DNA from 2 places in the Metabacillus flavus genome. Region 2 is predicted to be linked to the other one. Evidence: predicted binding sites of a transcription regulator. Region 2 holds the regulator's gene; the other holds the start of a gene.
The links. Region 2 encodes LexA, which represses DNA repair genes until DNA is damaged. Its sites were predicted from a motif close to CGAACATATGTTCG; they were not measured.
Positions count from the first base shown of each region.

Region 1: ruvA (Holliday junction branch migration protein RuvA) is a predicted target of LexA. The motif match lies at 1,902-1,915, and genes of this name have one in related genera.

Region 1 covers NZ_JAGVRK010000001.1:2,683,833-2,694,832, reverse strand. Annotated here, with positions in the region: gene safA (SafA/ExsA family spore coat assembly protein) at 1-347, shown strand, start outside; gene J9317_RS13870 (YhcN/YlaJ family sporulation lipoprotein) at 533-1,174, shown strand; gene J9317_RS13865 (BofC C-terminal domain-containing protein) at 1,320-1,850, shown strand; gene ruvA (Holliday junction branch migration protein RuvA) at 1,982-2,584, shown strand; gene ruvB (Holliday junction branch migration DNA helicase RuvB) at 2,595-3,599, shown strand; gene J9317_RS13850 (DUF2905 domain-containing protein) at 3,592-3,792, shown strand; gene queA (tRNA preQ1(34) S-adenosylmethionine ribosyltransferase-isomerase QueA) at 3,815-4,843, shown strand; gene tgt (tRNA guanosine(34) transglycosylase Tgt) at 4,898-6,049, shown strand; gene yajC (preprotein translocase subunit YajC) at 6,072-6,362, shown strand; gene J9317_RS13830 (TIGR04086 family membrane protein) at 7,529-7,903, opposite strand; gene J9317_RS13825 (DUF421 domain-containing protein) at 8,068-8,715, shown strand; gene spoVB (stage V sporulation protein B) at 8,720-10,294, opposite strand; gene J9317_RS13815 (post-transcriptional regulator) at 10,437-10,730, shown strand; gene secDF (protein translocase subunit SecDF) at 10,767-11,000, shown strand, end outside.
Region 2 covers NZ_JAGVRK010000001.1:1,951,015-1,962,014, reverse strand. Annotated here, with positions in the region: gene J9317_RS10035 (aspartyl-phosphate phosphatase Spo0E family protein) at 25-204, shown strand; gene J9317_RS10030 (hypothetical protein) at 263-466, opposite strand; gene J9317_RS10025 (YneF family protein) at 869-1,090, opposite strand; gene sirA (sporulation inhibitor of replication protein SirA) at 1,176-1,625, opposite strand; gene tkt (transketolase) at 1,838-3,847, opposite strand; gene J9317_RS10010 (DUF896 domain-containing protein) at 3,956-4,186, opposite strand; gene J9317_RS10005 (YneB family resolvase-like protein) at 4,466-5,128, opposite strand; gene yneA (cell division suppressor protein YneA) at 5,137-5,457, opposite strand; gene lexA (transcriptional repressor LexA) at 5,609-6,232, shown strand; gene J9317_RS09990 (magnesium transporter CorA family protein) at 6,333-7,766, shown strand; gene cysI (assimilatory sulfite reductase (NADPH) hemoprotein subunit) at 7,802-9,520, opposite strand; gene J9317_RS09980 (assimilatory sulfite reductase (NADPH) flavoprotein subunit) at 9,730-11,000, opposite strand, start outside.

The DNA.
Region 1 (11,000 bases), 730 kb from region 2:
ATATGCCAAATGTGATGGGCGCGATGTCTCCCAACATGCCCAACGTGATGGGTGCGATGTCACCGAACATGCCCAACGTGATGGGTGCAATGGATGAAAACCAGCCGAATGTGATGGGCGCGCAGGAAGGCAAGAATAAGCAGCCGATGACCGGCGGGCAATACGGACAAATGCCTCAGGATTGCGGATGCGGAGGATCCCAGGGTTACGGAATGCAGCAAGGATACGGGATGCAGCAAGGCTATGGAATGCAGCCTGGATTTGGGATGCAGCAGGGGTATGGAATGCAGCCCGGATACGGCCAAATGTTCGGACGCCCTGATTTTTACAATGGGGAAGAGGATTAATTCATACAGTTTGAGACGATTATGCAATCGTCTCTTTTTTTTGATTAGCTTTTTTAAAGCGCAATGCGGATTGGAACTAGGCTTTTGATTAATGGAGGGAACTGTCAAGATTAAAACCTTCTGTTACGAGCAAGCTAACCAAGAGCAGCTATGCTCAATTGGTAAAAAAACAGGGGGTAGTCATCTTGATAAGAAAGACCATCCAATACGGATCTCTGGCACTTTTAGCAGGTCTTCTCACAGCTTGCGGCAATGGGAAAGACAATGCAATGGATTACAATGACAACACACAGCCGATCGGCATGTATTCGAACGAACACGATGGTAAAAACAAGGATCACGCTGATAATGATGGTCCTATAACTGAGATGATGGACGGAGATCGAAATGATCGTCCGACACGAGTATCTAATAACAGCAATATGGATAATCAAGGGGTCCCGATTGCAGATAACGACCGAAATGAAAACGGGTATTATTCTGATCGCGATCAGAACCTAGCCGAAAAGGTTTCAGATAAAATTTCCAAGATGAAAAATGTTGATGATGCAAGGACAGTTGTAACCGAAGATAACGTGATTGTAGCCGTAGATACAAACGATAAGAACAATAAAAATGTGAAAAACGCCATTATTAAAGAAACAGAAAAATTGGCGAATGGCAGAAACGTGGATGTATTTACAGACGAAGGCTCCTTCAACCGTGTTAAGCAAATCGATACCAACATTAAAAATAACAAGCCGCGGGAAACCATTGATGCCGATATTAAAGACTTTATGAAAAACACCGGCAAAACCATTCAGCGCACGCTTAATCCGAATCGCTAAAACCAGGGGCATCCCTGGTTTTTTCTTATGACTAAAACTTCCATGAATGGCCACACTATGAATGTGGCAATCATGGAAGTTTTTTAGCAGCAATTTTTTTCATGCTGGAACCTGTTTAAATCTGATAAATAGTGAGGTGGCCTTGTTGCTGACACGCCAGCCTATTATATACATTCAATTATCGCTCATCACCTTGATCACCCTATTTTGTACAGTAAACGTTCAGGCATTGGAACAGCGCACAGCGGATGAGGCAAATGGAAAATCCATTACTTTATTCCTGGAACGAGACTATCTTGATGGAGAAGTAAGCGTGGAAATTAAAAGGGAACCGTATTATTCCCAGTCCCATGTGCTCGCCCGTTATCCGGGATGGAGACTTGTAGAGAAAAGCGAAAAGAGAATCGTCCTAAGAAAAAGTATGAATGATATATCTCCTTTTATGAAAGCAAACGGTTATTTCGGGCTGAATAACGAAGGGATTTTGTCTATATTTGATGGCAAACCGAATGAGGAAGGAAAGGTCATCCAATCCTTTTTCCAGATTGATGTAGGAAAGCTTGAAACAAAACGGCATATGGAGCTGGAAAATGGAATCAGAGTAGCGAGCAGGAAGAAATATCTGCACGTCATCGAAACCTTTAAACAATACGGAACGCCTTGTTCAAAAAAATAGAGCTGCTCGAATTTGCCTGCAATTTCCGCAGGCTTTTTATTTTGCTTAATCCGAACATATGTTAACGTTTCTAGTTCTTGGGCGCGGCTTTTTATGATACAATGAAGTACAGTTGTAAAGAGGTGAAAAAGGTGATTGAATTTGTCCGCGGGAAGATTGACTATATATCTCCCGAGTATATTGTGATTGACCATACTGGAATCGGCTATAAAATTTTTGCTCCCAATCCGTTCGTTTATTCAATGGGAACAGAAACAACCATATATACATACCAGCATGTCAGAGAAGACATTCTGGCTTTATACGGATTTAGATCAAGAGAGGAAAAAGCTCTTTTTACAAAGCTGCTGAATGTAACAGGAATTGGTCCTAAGGGAGCCCTCGCGATCCTGGCGTCAGGAGATCCGTCGCAGGTGGTGCAGGCAATCGAAGCAGAGGATGAAGTCTTTCTGGTTAAATTTCCGGGAGTAGGAAAGAAAACCGCCAGACAGATTATTCTTGATTTAAAAGGGAAACTTGGAGACGTGGCCCCTGAATTTGCTCCATCGTTATTCAATCATCACGTATTTGCTGAAAAAGATGCGTCTTCTAAAGCTCTTGCTGAAACCATTGAGGCTCTAAAAGTTCTCGGGTATGCAGAAAGGGAAATTAATAAGGTTGTTCCTGCTTTAAAAGATGAAGCACTGTCAACCGATCAGCTGGTGAAAAAAGCGCTGCAAAAGCTGTTAAAGTAAGGTGATGACAATGAATGAACGGCTTGTTTCCGGTAATGCGGAAAATGAAGAACAATACTTGGAGCTTAGTCTGCGGCCGCAGAGACTCAGTCAATACATAGGACAGGACAAGGTAAAAGAAAACCTGGATATCTTTATCCAGGCTGCCAAAATGCGCGGTGAAACTCTTGACCACGTCCTTTTATACGGCCCCCCGGGTCTCGGGAAAACTACATTGGCTGCGATAATAGCAAATGAAATGGGAGTTAACCTCAGAACGACTTCGGGACCGGCTATTGAAAGACCTGGCGACCTGGCAGCGATCCTAACCGCGCTTGAGCCTGGAGATGTCCTTTTCATCGATGAGATTCACCGTCTGCATCGCTCCATTGAAGAAGTTCTTTACCCTGCAATGGAGGATTTCTGTCTGGATATTGTCATCGGCAAGGGGCCGGAAGCAAGATCCGTCAGACTCGATCTTCCTCCGTTTACATTGGTAGGAGCTACAACAAGGGTAGGGCTTTTGACGGCTCCGTTAAGGGACCGGTTCGGTGTGCTTAGCAGGCTCGAGTACTATAGAGAATCAGAGTTATCTGAAATTGTGGAGCGGACATCGGATATCCTCCAAATCGGCATTGATCCTAATGCTTCCGCTGAAATTTCAAGAAGATCGAGAGGAACCCCTAGAATCGCGAACCGGCTATTGCGGAGGGTCCGTGATTTTGCACAAGTTCTCGGTAAAGAAGGGATTTCGGAGGAGCTTGCATCTGAAGCGCTTGAAAGACTTCAGGTCGACAGATTGGGTCTTGATCATATTGACCATAAACTGCTGACAGGGATCATTGAAAAGTATAGAGGAGGTCCAGTGGGACTGGACACGATTTCTGCGACAATCGGAGAAGAATCCCATACAATTGAAGACGTTTATGAACCATATCTTTTGCAGATCGGGTTTTTACAAAGGACATCCAGGGGAAGAATGGTAACCGATGCGGTTTACAGACATTTTAACCTGGAGGTTCCGGAACATGACTGAAATGCCTAAACTGCTGATGATTATTGGAGCCGTTTTATTTGCGGCCGGACTGTTTATGCAGGCAATTGGAAAACTGCCCGGAGACCTTGTCTTCAAAAAAGGAAATACAACCTTCTTTTTCCCGATTGCAACCTCCATTATCATCAGCATTTTGCTAACGGTTCTTTTATCTATTTTTGGACGATTTAAATGACAAGAGAAAAACAGGTGATAGCATGAAAGTAGAATTATTCGATTTTGACCTTCCCGAAGAACTCATTGCCCAGGTTCCTCTTGAAAAAAGAGACGCTTCCAGGCTGATGCTGCTGAACAAAAAAACCGGCGAAATCAGCCATGGAAAATTTCCTGACATTACCGGCCATCTTCAGCCGGGAGATTGCCTTGTCCTGAATGACACCCGTGTTTTGCCGGCAAGACTTTTCGGCATGAAGGAAGGCACAGGAGCAAAAATTGAAGTGCTTTTGCTGAAGCAATCTGAGGGTGATACATGGGAAACCTTGATTAAACCTGCTAAACGTGTAAAGGAAGGCACTGTTATCACGTTTGGAGACGGAAAGCTGACAGCCAAATGTGTAGAAGAGCAGGAGCACGGCGGCCGAACGCTGCACTTTTCCTATGAAGGGATCTTTTATGAAGTATTGGAGTCCCTTGGAGAAATGCCTATGCCGCCATATATTAAGGAGCAGCTTGATGACCGTGAACGCTACCAGACGGTCTTCTCGAGGGAAGCAGGCTCCGCTGCTGCACCGACAGCAGGACTTCACTTTACAGACCAAATCCTTTCAGAGCTGCAGGAAAAAGGGGTATCCGTTGCGTATATTACTCTTCATGTAGGACTTGGAACCTTCCGTCCGGTCAGCGCTGAAACCGTTGAAGAACACGAAATGCATGCCGAATTCTATCAGATGACAGAGGGTACGGCACGCCTTCTTAATGAGACCAGAGTGAACGGCGGAAGGATTATTACAGTAGGGACCACATCAACCCGCACGCTTGAAACAATTGCTTCTGCTGGAGACGGCGAGTTCAGGGAAGAAAGCGGCTGGACAAATATCTTTATTTATCCGGGCTATCAGTTTAAAGGGATTGACGGTATGCTGACAAACTTCCATCTGCCAAAGTCCTCTCTTATTATGCTGGTCAGCTCATTAGCCGGCAGAGAGAATGTTATGTCCGCTTATGAAACGGCAGTCCGGGAGAGATACCGGTTCTTCAGCTTTGGAGATGCAATGCTCATATTATAAAAAAGAAATTTAGGCTACACTGAATAAAAGGCTACACATAGAGGAGGAGAGACGGTGACAGCTTCATCATCACCGATACGGTACGAATTTATCAAAACATGCAAGCAAACAGGGGCAAGGCTGGGAAGGGTTCATACTCCCCACGGCTCGTTTGATACACCTGCATTTATGCCAGTCGGCACGCTTGCGACAGTAAAAACGATGTCTCCAGAAGATTTAAAGGGAATGGGCTCCAACATCATATTGAGCAATACCTATCACCTTTGGCTTCGTCCCGGAAACGAAATTGTAAAAGAAGCCGGCGGTTTGCATAAATTCATGAACTGGGATCGCGCGATTTTGACGGACTCAGGCGGATTCCAAGTGTTTTCACTTAGTGAGTTCCGTAAAATTGAAGAAGAAGGCGTTCACTTCCGCAACCACCTGAATGGAGACAAGCTATTCCTTTCTCCTGAGAAAGCGATGCAAATTCAAAATGATCTGGGCTCAGATATTATGATGGCGTTCGATGAATGCCCTCCATATCCTGCTGAATATGATTACATGAAGAAATCCGTAGAACGGACCAGCCGCTGGGCTGAAAGATGCCTTAATGCACATGGGCGTCCGAACGATCAAGGCTTGTTCGGCATCATTCAGGGCGGAGAGTACGAAGAGCTTCGCAAGCAAAGTGCAAAAGATCTTGTATCACTGGACTTCCCAGGGTACGCTGTCGGAGGATTATCAGTGGGTGAACCAAAGGACGTTATGAACCGGGTGCTTGAATTTACAACACCTTGGATGCCTGACAATAAACCGCGCTATCTGATGGGAGTAGGTTCCCCTGATTCACTCATCGACGGAGCAATCAGAGGAATCGACATGTTTGACTGTGTCCTGCCTACACGTATTGCCCGCAACGGAACCTTAATGACAAGCACAGGCCGCCTCGTCGTAAAAAATGCGAAATATGCAAAAGACTTCGGTCCAATCGACGAAAACTGCGACTGCTACACGTGCAAAAATTACTCCCGTGCCTATATTCGACATTTAATTAAGTGCGAAGAGACTTTTGGTATCAGACTTACGTCTTATCATAATCTTCATTTTCTGTTAAAATTAATGGAGCAAGTTAGACAAGCGATTCGAGAAGACCGTCTTGGAGACTTCAGAGACGAGTTCTTTGAACAATATGGGTTCAACAAACCGAACGCTCGCAACTTCTAATCTTTGAAAGGGGTGAAAGAATATGGGTAATTCCATGACGACTATCTTATCATTAGTGCTAATGTTCGCGATTTTCTACTTCCTGCTGATCCGTCCGCAGCAAAAACAGCAAAAAACATTCCGCCAAATGCAAAGCAGTTTGCAAAAAGGTGACAAAGTTGTGACAATCGGAGGACTTCACGCCACGATCGAATCAATTGATGAAGAAAAAGCAGTACTAAAAGCTGGTGACGGCTCCCGTTTAACATTTGAACGCAGAGCAATCCGCGAAGTAAAAGAAAAATCCGTACTGGCAAAGACAGAGGAAGCTTAATGCTTTCTCTGTTTTTTTTGTTTTGAGTTCAGTATGGATGCAGCGATGTCATTGCTCCCCATTTGAAATGTGTGATGCTCGGAATGGAACGGGAGGGGATAACGGATCGCAGAATGCCAAGCATCTTCCTGTAGAATGCATGATGCCAGGGAAGAATGCCAGGCAATTAATCGGGAAGAGTAATGCCAAGAATGTCTGGTAATGGACCGGAAAAGGGGAATGCCAGGGAAGAATGCCAGGCAATGTATCTGGGAAGCGTAATGCCAGGCAAGAATGCCAGGCAATGTATCTGGGGAGCGTAATGCCAGGCAAGAATGCCAGGCAATGTATCTGGTGAGCGTAATGCCAGGCAAGAATGCCAGGCAAAGTATCTGGGAAGCGTAATGCCAGGCAAGAATGCCAGGCAATGTTCTGGGGAGCGTAATGCCAGGCAAGAATGCCAGGCAAAGTATCTGGGAAGCGTAATGCCAGGCAAGAATGCCAGGCAATGTATCTGGTGAGCGTAATGCCAGGCAAGAATGCCAGGCAAAGTATCTGGGGAGCGTAATGCCAGGCAAGAATGCCAGGCAAAGTATCTGGGGAGCGTAATGCCAGGCAAGAATGCCAGGCAAAGTATCTGGGAAGCGTAATGCCAGGCAAGAATGCCAGGCAAAGTATCTGGGGAGCGTAATGCCAGGCAAGAATGCCAGGCAATGTATCTGGTGAGCGTAATGCCAGGCAAGAATGCCAGGCAATGTATCTGGGGAGCGTAATGCCAGGCAAGAATGCCAGGCAATGTATCTGGGGAGCGTAATGCCAGGCAAGAATGCCAGGCAATGTATCTGGGGAGCGTAATGCCAGGCAAGAATGCCAGGCAATGTATCTGGGGAGCGTAATGCCAGGCAAGAATGCCAGGCAATGTATCTGGGAAGCGTAATGCCAGGCAAGAATGCCAGGCAAAGTCCCCGAAAAGCGTAATGCTAGGCAAGAATGCCAGGCAAAGTCCCCGAAAAGCGTAATGCCAGGCAAGAATGCCAGGCAAAGGACCGAGAAAGCGGATTGCCAGGCAAGAATGCCAGGCAAAGGACCGAGAAAGCGGATTGCCAGGCAAGAATGCCAGGCAACGATTCGGCCCCCTATAGTAAAAACACCAAAAAACCCGGCAGCCGCCGGGTCTCCCACTTCCATTAATCCGATGACATATTGACTCCGATCATTCCGCCCAGCATAGCCATGGCTAAAAATCCTGCGTGATATAAAAATTGCATTGGCTTTAGCGATGATCCGAATCCAAGGAATTGGAAGAGCACAATAATGAGTGTAAAACAAAGTGCAGTGATTCCGCCGAGGATCCAGCCGCGTTCTTTTCCTTTGCCTCCTGCGATAAATCCCCCTATAAATAGGGTGATGAAGGAGAGGGCGAGGAGGATCCATTGAATCGAGCTTTCCGTCATTCCGGTGAATTTAAGGAGCAGTGAAAAGATAAGGCTGATGGCCAGAGCTGCAGCAAAAATCGCAATAAGTCCGCTAAGAATGGCTTTTCCCCATTTTTTTGTCTCCATACTAAGCATCTCTCCTTTTTGGCACATGCTTGTTTATGCTCGTCTTTTCATAAGGTATTCGCAACCGGGGCGGTTTAGAATCTTTGATTGGAAGAAACTTTGCCGCATGGTTTAAAAAGGGCTGTACAAACTAGAAAAAGCAATGGACGAAGGGAGGGGCATGGATGGAGATTTATTTAATTATCATCGCCCGGACGGTTTTGCTTTATTTTTTGATCATCTTTATTTTCCGTATGATGGGGAAACGGGAAATTGGTGAGTTAAGTATTTTAGATCTGGTAGTTTTTATTATGATTGCGGAGCTTGCTGTTATGGCGATTGAGAGCCCGAAGGATCCGCTTATGCATTCTGTCATATCCATGCTTTTGTTATTGGGAATTCAGTATGGATTGGCTTTTTTGTCTTTAAAAAGTGAAAAAGTCCGCCAGCTGATCGATGGCAAGCCAACGATCATTATTAACAAAGGCAAAATAGATGAGAGGGCGATGAAATCTCAGCGGTACAATTTTGACGATTTAATGACCCAGCTTCGCGAAAAAAATGTCCGAAATCTTGGGGATGTTGAGTTTGCGATTTTAGAAACATCAGGAAAGCTGAATGTGTTTACAAAACAAGAAGGAAAGCCTATGCAGACGATAGACTTGGCGCTCATTATTGATGGAACAATTCAGCCGGCCCATCTCGAAAAAATAGGAAAGACAGAGCTATGGCTTAGACAGGAACTTCGAAAGTTAGGCTATCAGGAGCTGCAGGATATTTCTTTTTGTACGTATGCCAACGGCGTATTTTACGTAGATGTATCAAATGTCTAGAGAATCAGCGCGGATTTGGAATAAGCTTGGACAGGGCGGGGCCAAATAGTGGTACCCGCTTCAGTTCTTCCTTTAAAACGAGCTTGAATTGAATTAAAACAATTAAATAGATCACCGTACAGAGGGTTAAAGCAGCTAGAAGACCGATGACGCTGCCGAAATTCTTAAGCCAGCCGTAATATGCATAATAGCCTGCAGCCCCAGTAATGACCATCGCTGCAAAGCTATACAAATATTCCCTTACATAAATGGTCAATGAAACGACTTTAATAACGGTAGCTAAGTGCAGCAGGGTGACGACCATGATGCCAATGACGATAGCAAGTGCGGCTCCTTTAATGCCCATCTCGGGTCTGGCCGACAGCACAAAAATCAAAGCTGTTTTGACTAACGCACCTATTAGACTGTTAATCATGGCGGCACGTGCAAGGTTCAACGCTTGGAGGACAGCCTGCAGCGGCCCCTGAATATAATTGAAAATGAAAAACGGGGCCATTAGTTTAACAAAAATGGCGGCATCTGCATTTCCGTACATTAACTTCATCAGAGGATCCGCATAAATATACAGCACAACTGCCGCCAGTCCGCCGGTTACTAGGGAAAGTCTCAATGCCTGGCGGAGCCTGTGCTCAACCAGCTTCAGCTTGTTTTGAGCCATTGCTTCACTAATGGCCGGGACAAGAGAGGTGGAAAGGGAAAATGTAATAAAGGAAGGAAGCATCAGCAGAGGCAGCGCATAGCCTGCCAGTTCCCCGTATTGCCTGGTTGCAATGGCAGTGCCTATCCCTGCAAGTGCCAGACTTTGAGAAACGACGATTGGCTCAAAAAACCAGGAAACAGAGCCAATCAGCCTGCTGCCAGTCGTTGGAACCGCTATTTCCATTAAATTTTTAAACGTATCCCTGCCGGATTTTATTGATTGAAAAAAATTTTTTCGGACTTTGATTTTCTTTTTAAGCTTGAACATGAAAAGGAGATAGATAAGTGAAACGAGCTCGCCGGCTACAGCTGAAAACATGGCACCGGCTGCAGCGTATTCAATTCCGTATGGAAGAAGAGCGGCAGTGAAAACAGCAATGAGCGATATCCGGATGATTTGTTCGAGTACCTGAGAATAAGCGGCGGGCTTCATGTTCTGCTTTCCCTGGAAATACCCTCTAAGTACAGAAGAAACGGCGACAATCGGCACTACCGGTGCGACAGCCATGAGTGGATATAAAGTTCTTGGATCTGTAAAAAGATGCTGTGACAAATAAGGAGCTGAAAGCAAAATGACCGGAGTGAAAATAATGCTTAAGCCTCCAGTAACAGCAAGGGATACAGCGAGTATCTTTTTAATCCGTTTTTGATCTCCCTGCGCATCAGCTTCAGCCACAAGTTTTGATATGGCGACGGGAAGACCGAATTGTGTGATGGTAATAATCAGCACAAGAGTCGGTACAGCCATCATGTAGAGGCCGACTCCTTCCTGTCCTACATATCTGGCCAGAACAATTCTGTTAATGAACCCAAGAACTCGGGTAATGAGTCCTGCAGCAATTAAAATGATCGTTCCTTTTAAAAATGTTTGCTTGGACATTCCCTTCCCTGCCTTCTCAAATAGCTTGTTTTCATATACAATTACTATATGACTGTGAGATGGCCAAGCATGACAAGTTTTAGAAGCATAGGTCTATCGTACGGTATAAAGCTTATAAGGATTGTCAAAGGAGCGTGCGCAAATGGAGAAGCATCCTGCGGAACTGTACAGACATCATGTCAGGCCTTTTATGAAAAGCAAGCTGGAAGAGTTTATGATATTAGGCTATGATCAGGTCTCAGAGCAGGAATTGTGGACATACTTGTTGAAAAAGAAGTGGAAGTCTAAAGAAGAATTGATGATTTATAAAATGGTGAGTGACATCATGTCTGTTAGAGCAGGAGAATTCATGAATTTTGCGGCCGTCGAATCGTATAAAGCACCTAATTGGTTCGGAAGCGAAGAAGGCACCAAAATGCTTGAGGATTTGCTGTAGCGGACGGGTTCAAGTAGCTAAGGAGGATACATAATGATCAAGCGGGGGCGCATCCTTGCGTTTTTTCTCATTACTGTTTTAGTTGGAGTAATTATAGGATTCAGAACACCGGAAGTAACAGGAAACATTCCAAGGGGACTCGATCTGCAGGGCGGATTTGAAGTTCTGTATGATGTTAAGCCTGCAAATAAAGGGGATGTCATTGACAAGGAAGCCCTGGTCAGTACTGTTCGTGCGCTTGAAAACCGGGCGAACGTGCTGGGTGTAAGC
Region 2 (11,000 bases):
TTTACATAGAAAGGATACATCGCAGTGACAAAGAAGGATATGCTTAAAGAAATAGAGCGAAAACGAAATGAACTTAATGAAATCGTCAGTAAAAATGGAATGAGTTCAACGGTCACTATCCAATACAGCCAGGAACTTGATAAAATGCTGTATGAGTATCAGCAGTTTATTCTTCCTCATAACAATCAGCAGTATATGCATTAATAAAGAAAGGGAGTGGCGCTAGACAACGGCCATTCCCTTTTTCACTGCGCCTTATCCTTTATTTAATATCTTCCGGTTTTCGTTTGACTCCATAAAATTTTACGATTCCTGTACTGGTAACTTCCTTTGCATATACCCGGACAGTGTTCATATTGACTGTAATGAAATCTGATTGCATCATAAGCTGTGCTATTTGAAGATCCACTGTATCATGGAATTCGTCACTTTCATCGATAATCATTACAATTTTGATTTGCGGCATCCTTACACCTCCTCCTAATCAACTATTCGTCAATCAGCAGGAACAACCTTTTTGTTTCATGATGTTCTATATTCTTTTTGGATAAATCTTCTGAATCAGAATTGTGGAGTGTTTCACATCTCCCTCTGCTTCAGCAGGCTTATCACACTTTCCTTTTCAATCAGCCTGAGCAATTCTTAAGCAAAGAACCTGTTTGGAAACCATTCTCACATGAAAAAGGGCCAAAATAAAAAACCGCCCTCTATTGGTTTTCTGACCAATAAAAAGCGGTTCGGTGTTTGTTTGATGAAAGATTAAGCATACATAAGTCAAATTTCAGATGAATGGCTCACTCTGCGTTCAGCGTTATGCAAACAATTAGAGTGACTATCGTTAAAGCAAAGAAACATCAGCTGGAATGGGTTATTTAATCTGCTGACTATTCATCGCTTTCATCATTTGATTGATTTTTTTCTGGGATGGTTTCATTCCCATTTGCATCATCATCATACGCAGCATTTGTTCATTAATTGGCGGATTCTTTTTCAAATAGCTCATCATGTATCTCCGGGCAATAAAGAAGCCCAGCGCCACGCCGCCCAGAAGAGCAACTATAATCAGTGTTATGCCTAGCCATAAAGCCATGGTAGTTCCTCCTTCAAGTTCTCTCGTTTACAGTCTACTAAACCCTTCGATATTATACAATAATTCCTGCATAATTTCTGCTTTTTTAGACAAATTTTCTTTCTGATATCGGGTTCAGCCAGCCATATCGATGGGCTTGGAAGTCCATCGCGAGAAAACAGGGGTTCATTTTTCGGAGAATTTCAAAAAAAATCGTCTCAGCTTCATAGCTGCCTTGAGCGTCGATTTCAAGATACCGGTCCTTCACTAGCAATGTAGCCTGGCCTGCTTCACCATTCAGGATGATTCGATGCAAATGCCCTAACTGCCGGTAGCCTTTTCTCATTGTTAAAAACCCGGTCAGGAGCTGATGAATTTCTTTAGACGGAATTGCTTTTGAGATATATTGCACCTGGCGATCCAGCAAATCATAGGAACCGTCATGGATGCTTGTCCATTGAAAATTTTGAATCAGGTTAAAGATCTTTGACTCTTTTCCAAAATAATGGCTTGCGAATTCTTCTTCTATTAAATATACATAATAATGCCTCATAATGAACCCCTCCTGCCGATGCAAACTCTTTATCCTAATTATACGGAATCCGGTTTGAAGAAGAGTGTCTAAATGCGGAGAGAGGAAGCACTATTTATGTCGAATGAATAGATTAAAAACCACAGCCTTTTGCTGCAGCGAAAAATCAACTAGATTGGGGGTATACATAGTGTCTACAAAATAAGGAGCCTGCAGTATGCAGGCTCCTTTGTGGCTTATTTATTCAGCAATGCTTTAACGCGTGCTACGATATTTTCTGGAGTGAAGCCAAACTCTTTCATAATCGTTTCTCCAGGTGCAGATGCACCGAAACGGTTAATTCCAAGAACGTCACCTTCATCTCCAGTGTATCTTTCCCATCCAAGCGGAGAAGCAACTTCGATCGCTAAGCGCTTTTTAACATCCTTAGGAAGGACGGATCGCTTGTAATCTTCGGATTGTTCTTCAAAACGTTTCCAGGAAGGCATGCTTACAACAGAAGCATCGATTCCTTCTTTAAGAAGCGCTTTTTGGGATTCAACTGCAAGACCCACTTCAGAACCGGAAGCAAGCAGGATAGCATCCGCCATTTCTTTTTGTGAAGGTGATACAACGTAAGCACCTTTCTCCACACCCGTACCGGACAATTCTGCAGAGTGCTCAAGCGTTGGAAGATCCTGTCTTGACAATACAAGAGCAGTCGGACTAGTTTTAGATGTAACCGCAAGCTTCCATGCAGCAGCCGTTTCGTTTCCATCCGCTGGTCTGATCACATCAAGGTTCGGCATCGCTCTTAATGAAGCAAGCTGCTCAATCGGTTCATGAGTAGGTCCGTCTTCCCCTACTGCAATACTGTCATGAGTAAATACGAAGGTTACAGGCAGGTTCATTAAGGAAGCCAGGCGGATAGAAGGACGCATGTAATCGGAGAATACGAAGAATGTTCCTCCAAATACTTTTAATCCTCCGTGAAGAACCATTCCATTCAGTGCTGCACCCATGGCAAACTCCCTTACACCGAACCAGATATTGCGTCCGCTGTAATTGTCAGCAGTGAAATCTTCTACGTTTTTGATTGTTGTTTTATTGGATCCCGCTAAGTCTGCTGAACCGCCGAACAGGTTGGGAACATTTTTAGCTATGGCATTCATCACTTCACCAGAAGACGCTCTGGAAGCAAGTCCTTTTCCTGTTTCATACACAGGAATATCTGCATCCCATCCTTCAGGAAGTTCGCCATCAATTGCGCGTGTAAGCTCCTCTGCAAGCTCAGGGTACTCTTTTCTGTAGCTGTCAAAAAGGGCATTCCACTCGTTTTCCGCCTTTATGCCATCCTCTTTGATTGTTTTCGCGAAGTGTTCATATACTTCGTCCGGCACATGGAAATCTTTATCAAATGTCCACTTGTAAGCATCTTTAGTCAGCTTTGTTTCTTCTGCTCCAAGGGGTGCCCCGTGAACGCCAGAAGTACCGGCACGGTTAGGTGAACCAAATCCGATTGTTGTTTTGACTTCTATCAGAGTTGGCTGATCTTCATTTTGCTTGGCAGCAGCAATAGCACGGCCGATTTCATCTGTATCATTTCCATCTTCGACACGGATAACCTGCCAATTCATTGCTTCAAAACGCTGCTGAACGTTTTCGCTGAATGAACGGTCAAGATCTCCATCAAGAGAAATATCGTTTGAATCATAAAGAACAACCAAACGTCCAAGCTTCAAGTGACCTGCAAAAGAAGCAGCCTCTGATGAGATTCCTTCCATTAAGTCTCCGTCGCCGCAAATCGCAAATGTATGGTGGTCGACAACATTAAATGAGTCTTTATTGTATGTATGTGCAAGGTGACGTTCTGCCATAGCCATTCCTACCGCCATTGCAATTCCCTGGCCAAGCGGTCCAGTCGTTGCATCTACGCCAGCTGTATGTCCATATTCAGGATGTCCAGGAGTTTTGCTTCCCCATTGGCGGAAAGATTTTAAATCTTCCATAGAAACATCATAGCCTGAAAGGTGAAGCATGCTGTAAAGAAGCATAGAGCCATGTCCAGCAGAAAGAACAAAACGGTCACGGTTGAACCAGCTTGGATTCTCTGGATTTTGTTTCATATAATCTGTCCACAACTTGTAAGCCATCGGGGCAGATCCCATAGGCATTCCCGGGTGACCGGAGTTTGCTTTTTCAATTGCATCAATAGATAGAGTCCGGATTGTAGCAATGGACAATGAATCAATAGTAGATAATGTCATTATAGACCATCCTTTCGTTTGAACAATTTACCCTCTTATCATATCCGTACAGCTCAAATAGTACAACCAATAGGCCTGTTTAAATTAAACAGGCCTGCTATAGAACTTTTAATGAAGTCCTTTATTCTTTTCGTTTTTCAATTTTTGAGGGGTTACGTCATTTCCTTCCGGATCGACCACGGTCACATTTTTCAATGTGTTCTTCATTGAACTTCTAAAGGTTTTCAGGTACTCTTCACGTAAAGCTTTTTGCTCCTGCTGTTCCTGTTCCGTTAACCCTTCAGCCTTGGACTTTTTTGACAGAACATTAATTCGATCAATTTTATCTTTAGAAAGCATATTCATTCTCCTTTTTAAGCCTGTTTTTCTCCTGTATGTTTCGTTCTCGAAGACTGTTACCTTACATTTTGCTGATATGAAATGGTATTGGGATGGCTGTTTTCCGCTACAGGATGCTCACTTTCCATCGGACTGGCACGTGAGCTTTTCCAGAGCTTAGCGCTTTAAATCTGTTCAAAGAACATGTTTTTTACGGTGGGTTTCACTCGCACGAAACTTAAACATAGTTATGGATAGTGCAATGGTACAAAAAAGAGCAAAAAAAGGCAACTAAACAGATTATAAGGTCTGTTCAGCGGCCTTTTTCTCTTCCATGTATTCCTGGTACCTTCTATGTACCGTCGCTTTTGATACTGAATAGCCGAAGCCTCTCAGCGTGGCTGCTATATCTGCGAACGTGAGTTTACTGTTCCTTAAACGAACGATTTCCTCGATTGGAACTTCAATTTTATCTTTTCTCCCGCCAGAAACAAGATCGGTTAAGTTATGCTGCGGCTGATATCCCTTTTCAACCGCACGCTTCATTCCGCGCCTAATTTTCATATTATGGATCTTCCTCTGATATTCTTCGACAATGCTGACAATTTCGAGAACCATTGTATCCGCTTCTGACAGCTGCAGTTCGCCCTGCTGTGCAATTGTGAACACTCTCGCCTGCTCTTTGTAAATACAGTGGAGAATGGCCATTCTGGCGCTTCCTCTTCCAAGTCTGGTTTCATCCTGGATCAGAATTGCTTTTACATCTTCCTTTTTTATCGTGTCGAGAAGCTCAAGAATTCCTTCCCTCTCAATTTCATAGCCGCTTGCCTTCTCCATGATGATCCGGACGGGTTCCATTCCGTTTTGAACCGCTAGCGAAGTCAGTTCTTCTTCCTGTCTATGAAGAGAAGTTTCCTGTTCTTCTTTAGCTGTACTGACTCTGCAATAAATAACCGCCTTCAAGTAAACACCTACTCTTCTGAAGCAATAATGTGGGTTTCATGCTGGTAAAGTTCATTCTTTTTTACTGGAATAAAAACGGTGTCGCCCGGTTTAATGACAATGGTAGATAAATTGTTTTCCTTATCCACCCACTCCACAAACTCAGTCTGAGACATCCCGTGCTTGTCCTTCAATGTTTCTGCCAAATCCCATAATGTATCTCCTTCGCGGATTTCTATTTTAGCATATTCATCCAGTGTTTTGCCGCTTCCCGTACCGGCTGCTGCAAATAAAATACCCCCTACTAGAACGAAAAATGATGCTATGAGTGCAAATGTGCTTTTTGACATGATAACCCCTCCAGAATGTTTGTTCGCTTTTCGATGTTTTTATTATAATACGAACAAACGTTTTGGGTCAAGCGCTTTTCGAACTTATGTTTGTATTTTTAGGTAAATGATGCTATAATCACTATAAATTACTTACTCTGAGGTGCTAAGGATGAGCAAACTATCAAAAAGGCAACAGGACATTCTTGAATTCATTAAACAGGAAGTCAAAAGCAAAGGGTATCCTCCGTCCGTCCGTGAAATTGGTCTTGCTGTCGGTCTGGCATCCAGCTCTACTGTACATGGGCATCTAGCGAGACTTGAAAACAAAGGGCTTATACGCCGAGATCCTACAAAACCAAGGGCTATCGAGATTTTGAATGAAGACCAGGGAATGGAAATTCCGAGAAACGAAGTGATTAACGTTCCGATCATCGGGAAGGTTACGGCAGGGCTGCCGATCACTGCTGTAGAAAATATTGAGGAATACTTTCCGCTCCCTGAACGGCTCGCCTCACCTGATGACCAGGTATTTATGCTTGAGATTGTCGGGAACAGTATGATTGAAGCGGGAATATTAGACGGAGACCTTGTTGTTGTGAGACAGCAGCAATCCGCTAACAACGGTGATATCGTCGTTGCTATGACAGAGGATGATGAAGCAACTGTGAAACGCTTTTTTAAAGAAAAAGATTATATTAGGCTGCAGCCGGAAAACTCTTCAATGGAACCCATTATTTTAAGGAACGTATCAATACTGGGCAAAGTGATTGGAGTATACCGTACAGTGCATTGAAGAGCTTGTTCAACTGGACAAGCTTTTTTTATACATACATAAAATGATAGAATAAGGGCTGGATAATGTGCTATACAATCAGCATCTGGAGGAACCACTTATGTCCGACAATCAAAAGGAACTTCTATTAGATGAAGCCAGCAGTCAATTTATATTTCCCTTCTCTTTAAAATATACCAAGTTGATGAAGATCCAGCAGCAGCTGGAGGATACCGGTTACCGGTTCTTCAAGCTTGATGCAAAAGAAACAGAGAATGCATATTATGGTCCCGGGCAATCCGTTTCCCACGATAATATGGACCAATACTTTTTGCCGTTTATCGAAAACCTGTTATTTGTTCATGAGCCGGCAAAAGAATCGCTTAGCCGGTTTTCAAAGTCTGTTCAATCACCTATCAGGTTATTATTTGGTGAGGATCAGCGTTCATATGGAGCTGAAATCCTTTCTGCTGATATTTTTATCTGTCCCTTTGAAATAGGGATAATCTCGATTCGGACCCGGTTTACTCAGTCTCCCTTGAAGCTTTCTGAAGTGATGGACTTTCAAAATCAGTTCCGCGTTCTGGATCCAAAGCTTGTTGAAAAGAAGAATCTTAGGGTCATTACTGAAAATTCATCCTTTGACAGCATTCAGGATTACATATTTAAAGAAATTGCACCTGGCATTGTTCCTTTTATCGAAACAGGGGCGAACAAGTCCTCTTATTTCGGAAGTCTTCCCTATTTCGTGGATGAAAGAATGTATGTTGTCAGTACGCTGGTCACGCGTGAGGATCACGTGACAAATGAACATCTCTTCCGGTCGGGGCAGGTAAATGGATATGACTCACAAGGAAATCCGTTTATTTCCGCAAGAAACCCTGAGTACATTGACAATTATGCAAAAAACCACACATACAGCAGGTGGGCACCGCAGACGAACTATGTAATCAGCGATCATGCTTTTACTTGCCTTAGCCAGCGGGGAGAGCACGTACCAATAATCAAGTCCGAGATGTTTGGGCAGCATTATTACAACCTGCTCCTTCACTTTTTTTACAAAATGGTTCTGCTTAAACTTTCATATCAATACTCGCTGCTGTACAGACGGAATAAAACGAATGAGATTGAACAGCTAATTCAAACCATTACCGAGTTTTCCGGCAAATATCATTTTAAGGAAATCAGCAGCCGCACTGAGGGGCAGGAATTGGCTTTCTTAATGAATAAAGTGTTTCATATTTCGACTTTGTATGACGAAGTGAAAAAAACACTTGACAGCTTGTTCAGAAATCAGGAAAAAATTTCAGCAAAACGAAATAATTATTTACTGTTTATTTTAACGACGTATACGGTTATTTCCGGAATCTACGGAATGAATCTTGTTATAGAGGACTGGAAAGGGAAAATCGATTGGAGGATCATGACTCAATACTCGGTTTTTGAGTATATAGCGTTTGGAGTTGCCATCAGCGGAATCCTAATGGGAATTGGATTGGGTGCAGGAGCGATTTTCAGTCTCGGCAGAAACTTTTTTAACCGAAAAAAACGATGACTCCGATCCCTCGGTCATCGTTTTTCTGTTTCTTTTTAATTGTGAAAGTTTGTTCCGTCTGTTGTTGCAGCAATAATTCCTGCTCGGACCACGAAGTCCCCGAAGTGTTCGCCTTCTTCACGTTCTTTGGCATAACGGGGCAAGAGGTCACCAAGAACATTCAAAATTTCTTCTTCACCGATGTTTTCTTTATACATTTTGCTTAACCGGCTGCCATCGAAGGCTGCTCCAAGATACATATTGTATTTGCCGGGAGCTTTGCCGATAAAGCCAATCTCACCGAGGGCATGCCGGGCACAGCCGTTCGGGCATCCAGTCATGCGGATGGTGATTTCCTCATTGCGTAAACCGTTTTCGTCAACAATTTGCTCGATTTTGCCTATTAAAACCGGCAGATAGCGCTCAGCTTCGGCCATCGCAAGGCCGCATGTAGGAAGCGCCACACACGCCATCGAACTGCGCCTGAGTGCAGAATAATGCTTGCCGTCCGTTAAGCTGTATTCGGTTATTAATTGGTCGATATGCTTTTTCATCGCTTGCGGCACATTTGCAATGATCACGTTTTGGTTTGCGGTCAGCCTGAAATCTCCAGCATGCACCTTCGCAATTTCACGAAGTCCCGTCATAAGCTTATAGTCTTCAAAGTCTGCTACACGTCCGCCTTCTACAAACAGCGTATAATGCCATTTGCCTTTAACTCCTTTTACCCACCCATAACGGTCGCCATTGTGATCAAAATGGTAAGGCTTTGCTTCTTCAAGGGTCCAGCCCAATCTGTTCTCTAATTCTTCTTTCACCGTCTCAAGGCCAAGACGGTCTACTGTGTACTTAAAACGGGCATTTTTCCGTTCTGAACGATTTCCGTAATCCCGCTGGATTGTGATAATTTTTTCAGCAAGGTCCAAAATTTGATCAGGTCGGCAGAAGCCAATCGATTTTCCAAGCTGAGGATAGGTTTCTTTATCACCATGGGACATTCCCATTCCTCCGCCTATCAGAACATTAAAGCCAAGAAGCTTCTCATCTTCCACTATTGCGATTAGCCCTAGATCCTGAGAATAAACATCAATATCATTGGATGGAGGAACTGCAATCCCGATTTTAAATTTGCGGGGCAGATATAGAGGACCGTACATTGGCTCAGTTTCTTCCGCCTCCGCCGTGCCTGCTATCTTTTCTTCATCAAGCCAAAGCTCATGATACGCTTTCGTCCGGGGAAGCAGATGCTCACTCAATCTTTTGGACCATTCGTAAACTTCTGAGTGAATCTCAGATTGCTCCGGATTCGGATTGCACATGACATTCCTGTTTACATCACCGCAAGCGGCGATGGTGTCCATTAGAGAGGCATGGATATCCTGAATCGTTTTTTTCATGTTCCATTTCAGTACACCATGCATTTGAAAGGTCATGCGTGTGGTCAGCTTCAAAGTGCCATTGCCGTTCCTTTGAGCCAGATCGTCCATGACGAGCCACTGAGAAGGAGTAGCGATTCCGCCCGGTAAACGGACACGGAGCATGAACTGGTATGCCGGCTCCAATTTTTGCTTTTGACGTTCATTGCGCAGATCCCTGTCATCCTGCAGGTAGCTGCCATGAAATTTCATTAAACGGTTATCATCATCCGATATCCCTGCACTTATTGGTTCCAGCATTGATTCTGCAAGTGTTCCGCGCAAATAATTGCTCTCTTCCTTAATGCGTTCCACATCGCTCGGAGTTCCTTCCGGTGCTTTTAAAGTTCGATTCGCCATGCTGAATGTGCTCCTTTCATCTTTAAATTCATAGCTTTGTTAAACTTGGCTGTTGATTGCAGCTAGCAGTCGTTCGCTTATCCTTGGGCGGGCGCTGAGCGTCTGCGGGGTCTCACCCTGTCCCGCTCGCTGCTCACGCAGGAGTCTCACGCCTTCCACTCCTATCAACAGTTGTTTAAAAATCAACATAGTGGTTTAACATAGCCAAATTAATAAACATCCCGCTGATATCTTTTATCCTGCTGCATTTGAGACAAATACTCTTCTGCTTTTTCACGGCTTAAACCGCCTTCTTTTTCAATGATGTCCAGTAGAGTATTGTGGACATCATGCGCCATGTTCTTTTCATCACCGCAAACATAAATGACGGCACCTTCCTGAAGCCAAGCGAACAGTTCTTTGCTTTGATCAAGCATCCGGTGCTGAACATACACTTTTTCCTCTGTATCTCTTGAAAATGCAACATCCATTTTGGTTAGAATGCCATCTTTAATCCACTTTTGCCACTCTGTCTGATAGAGGAAATCCGTTACAAAATGCTGATCTCCAAAGAACAGCCATGATTTCCCCTCTGCTCCCGTCTCTTCCCGCTCCTGCATGAAGGATCGGAAAGGGGCAATTCCTGTACCGGGACCTACCATAATAATCGGTGTTTCGGGATTGCCGGGCAGCTTGAAGTTTTGATTCGACTGTACATAGACAGGAATTCGGTCTCCCGGCTGAAGCCTTTCTGCACAAAGGATTGAGCATACACCGCTACGGGCGCGTCCATGAGACTCATAGCGCACAGCGCCAATGGTTAAATGCACCTCATCCGGATTGGCAGCCAAGCTGCTGGCAATGGAATACAGCCTCCCTGGAATCTTCCGGAGTATGGAGAGAATTTCCTGTGCAGGAACTCCCCATGGCCCGAAATCGCGAAGTATATCCAGCAAATCGCGTCCTGAAAGGTACTCTTTTAATTCCCCTTCATGGCCAGGTGAAAGGAGCTCTTTTAACTTCTGATTTTCCGAAATTTTTGCAGCCTGCTCAAGAAGCGGCTTTGTTATAACAGTTATTTCAAAAAAGGAGGTGAGTGCTTCTTTAAGTGATCGCACATCCCCCTGTTTGTTAACCGTAACGATTTCATCCGGGTCCCAGCTCATTTCACCTATGACCAGATCCACTAGGGCAGGGTCATTGCTGGGGTATATTCCAAGGCTGTCTCCTGGTTCAAAGGAAAGCCCTGAGCCCTCGAGGGATAATTCAATATGGGTCGTTTCTTTATTGGATCCGCGTCCGTTTAAGTTCACACTCTCTAGAATTTCGGCTTGAAATGGATTAGTCCTTGAATAATCAGTTCCTTCAGCCTTAGGAGCACCTGATGGGTCAGGGACTGACATAAAGCTGCCCTGCAAGCTGCTCAGGCCTTCCAGGACTCCTTCCAGCCATTCTGCAGCAGGCTCATCATAATCCAGATCGCAGTCCATTCTGGGATGCA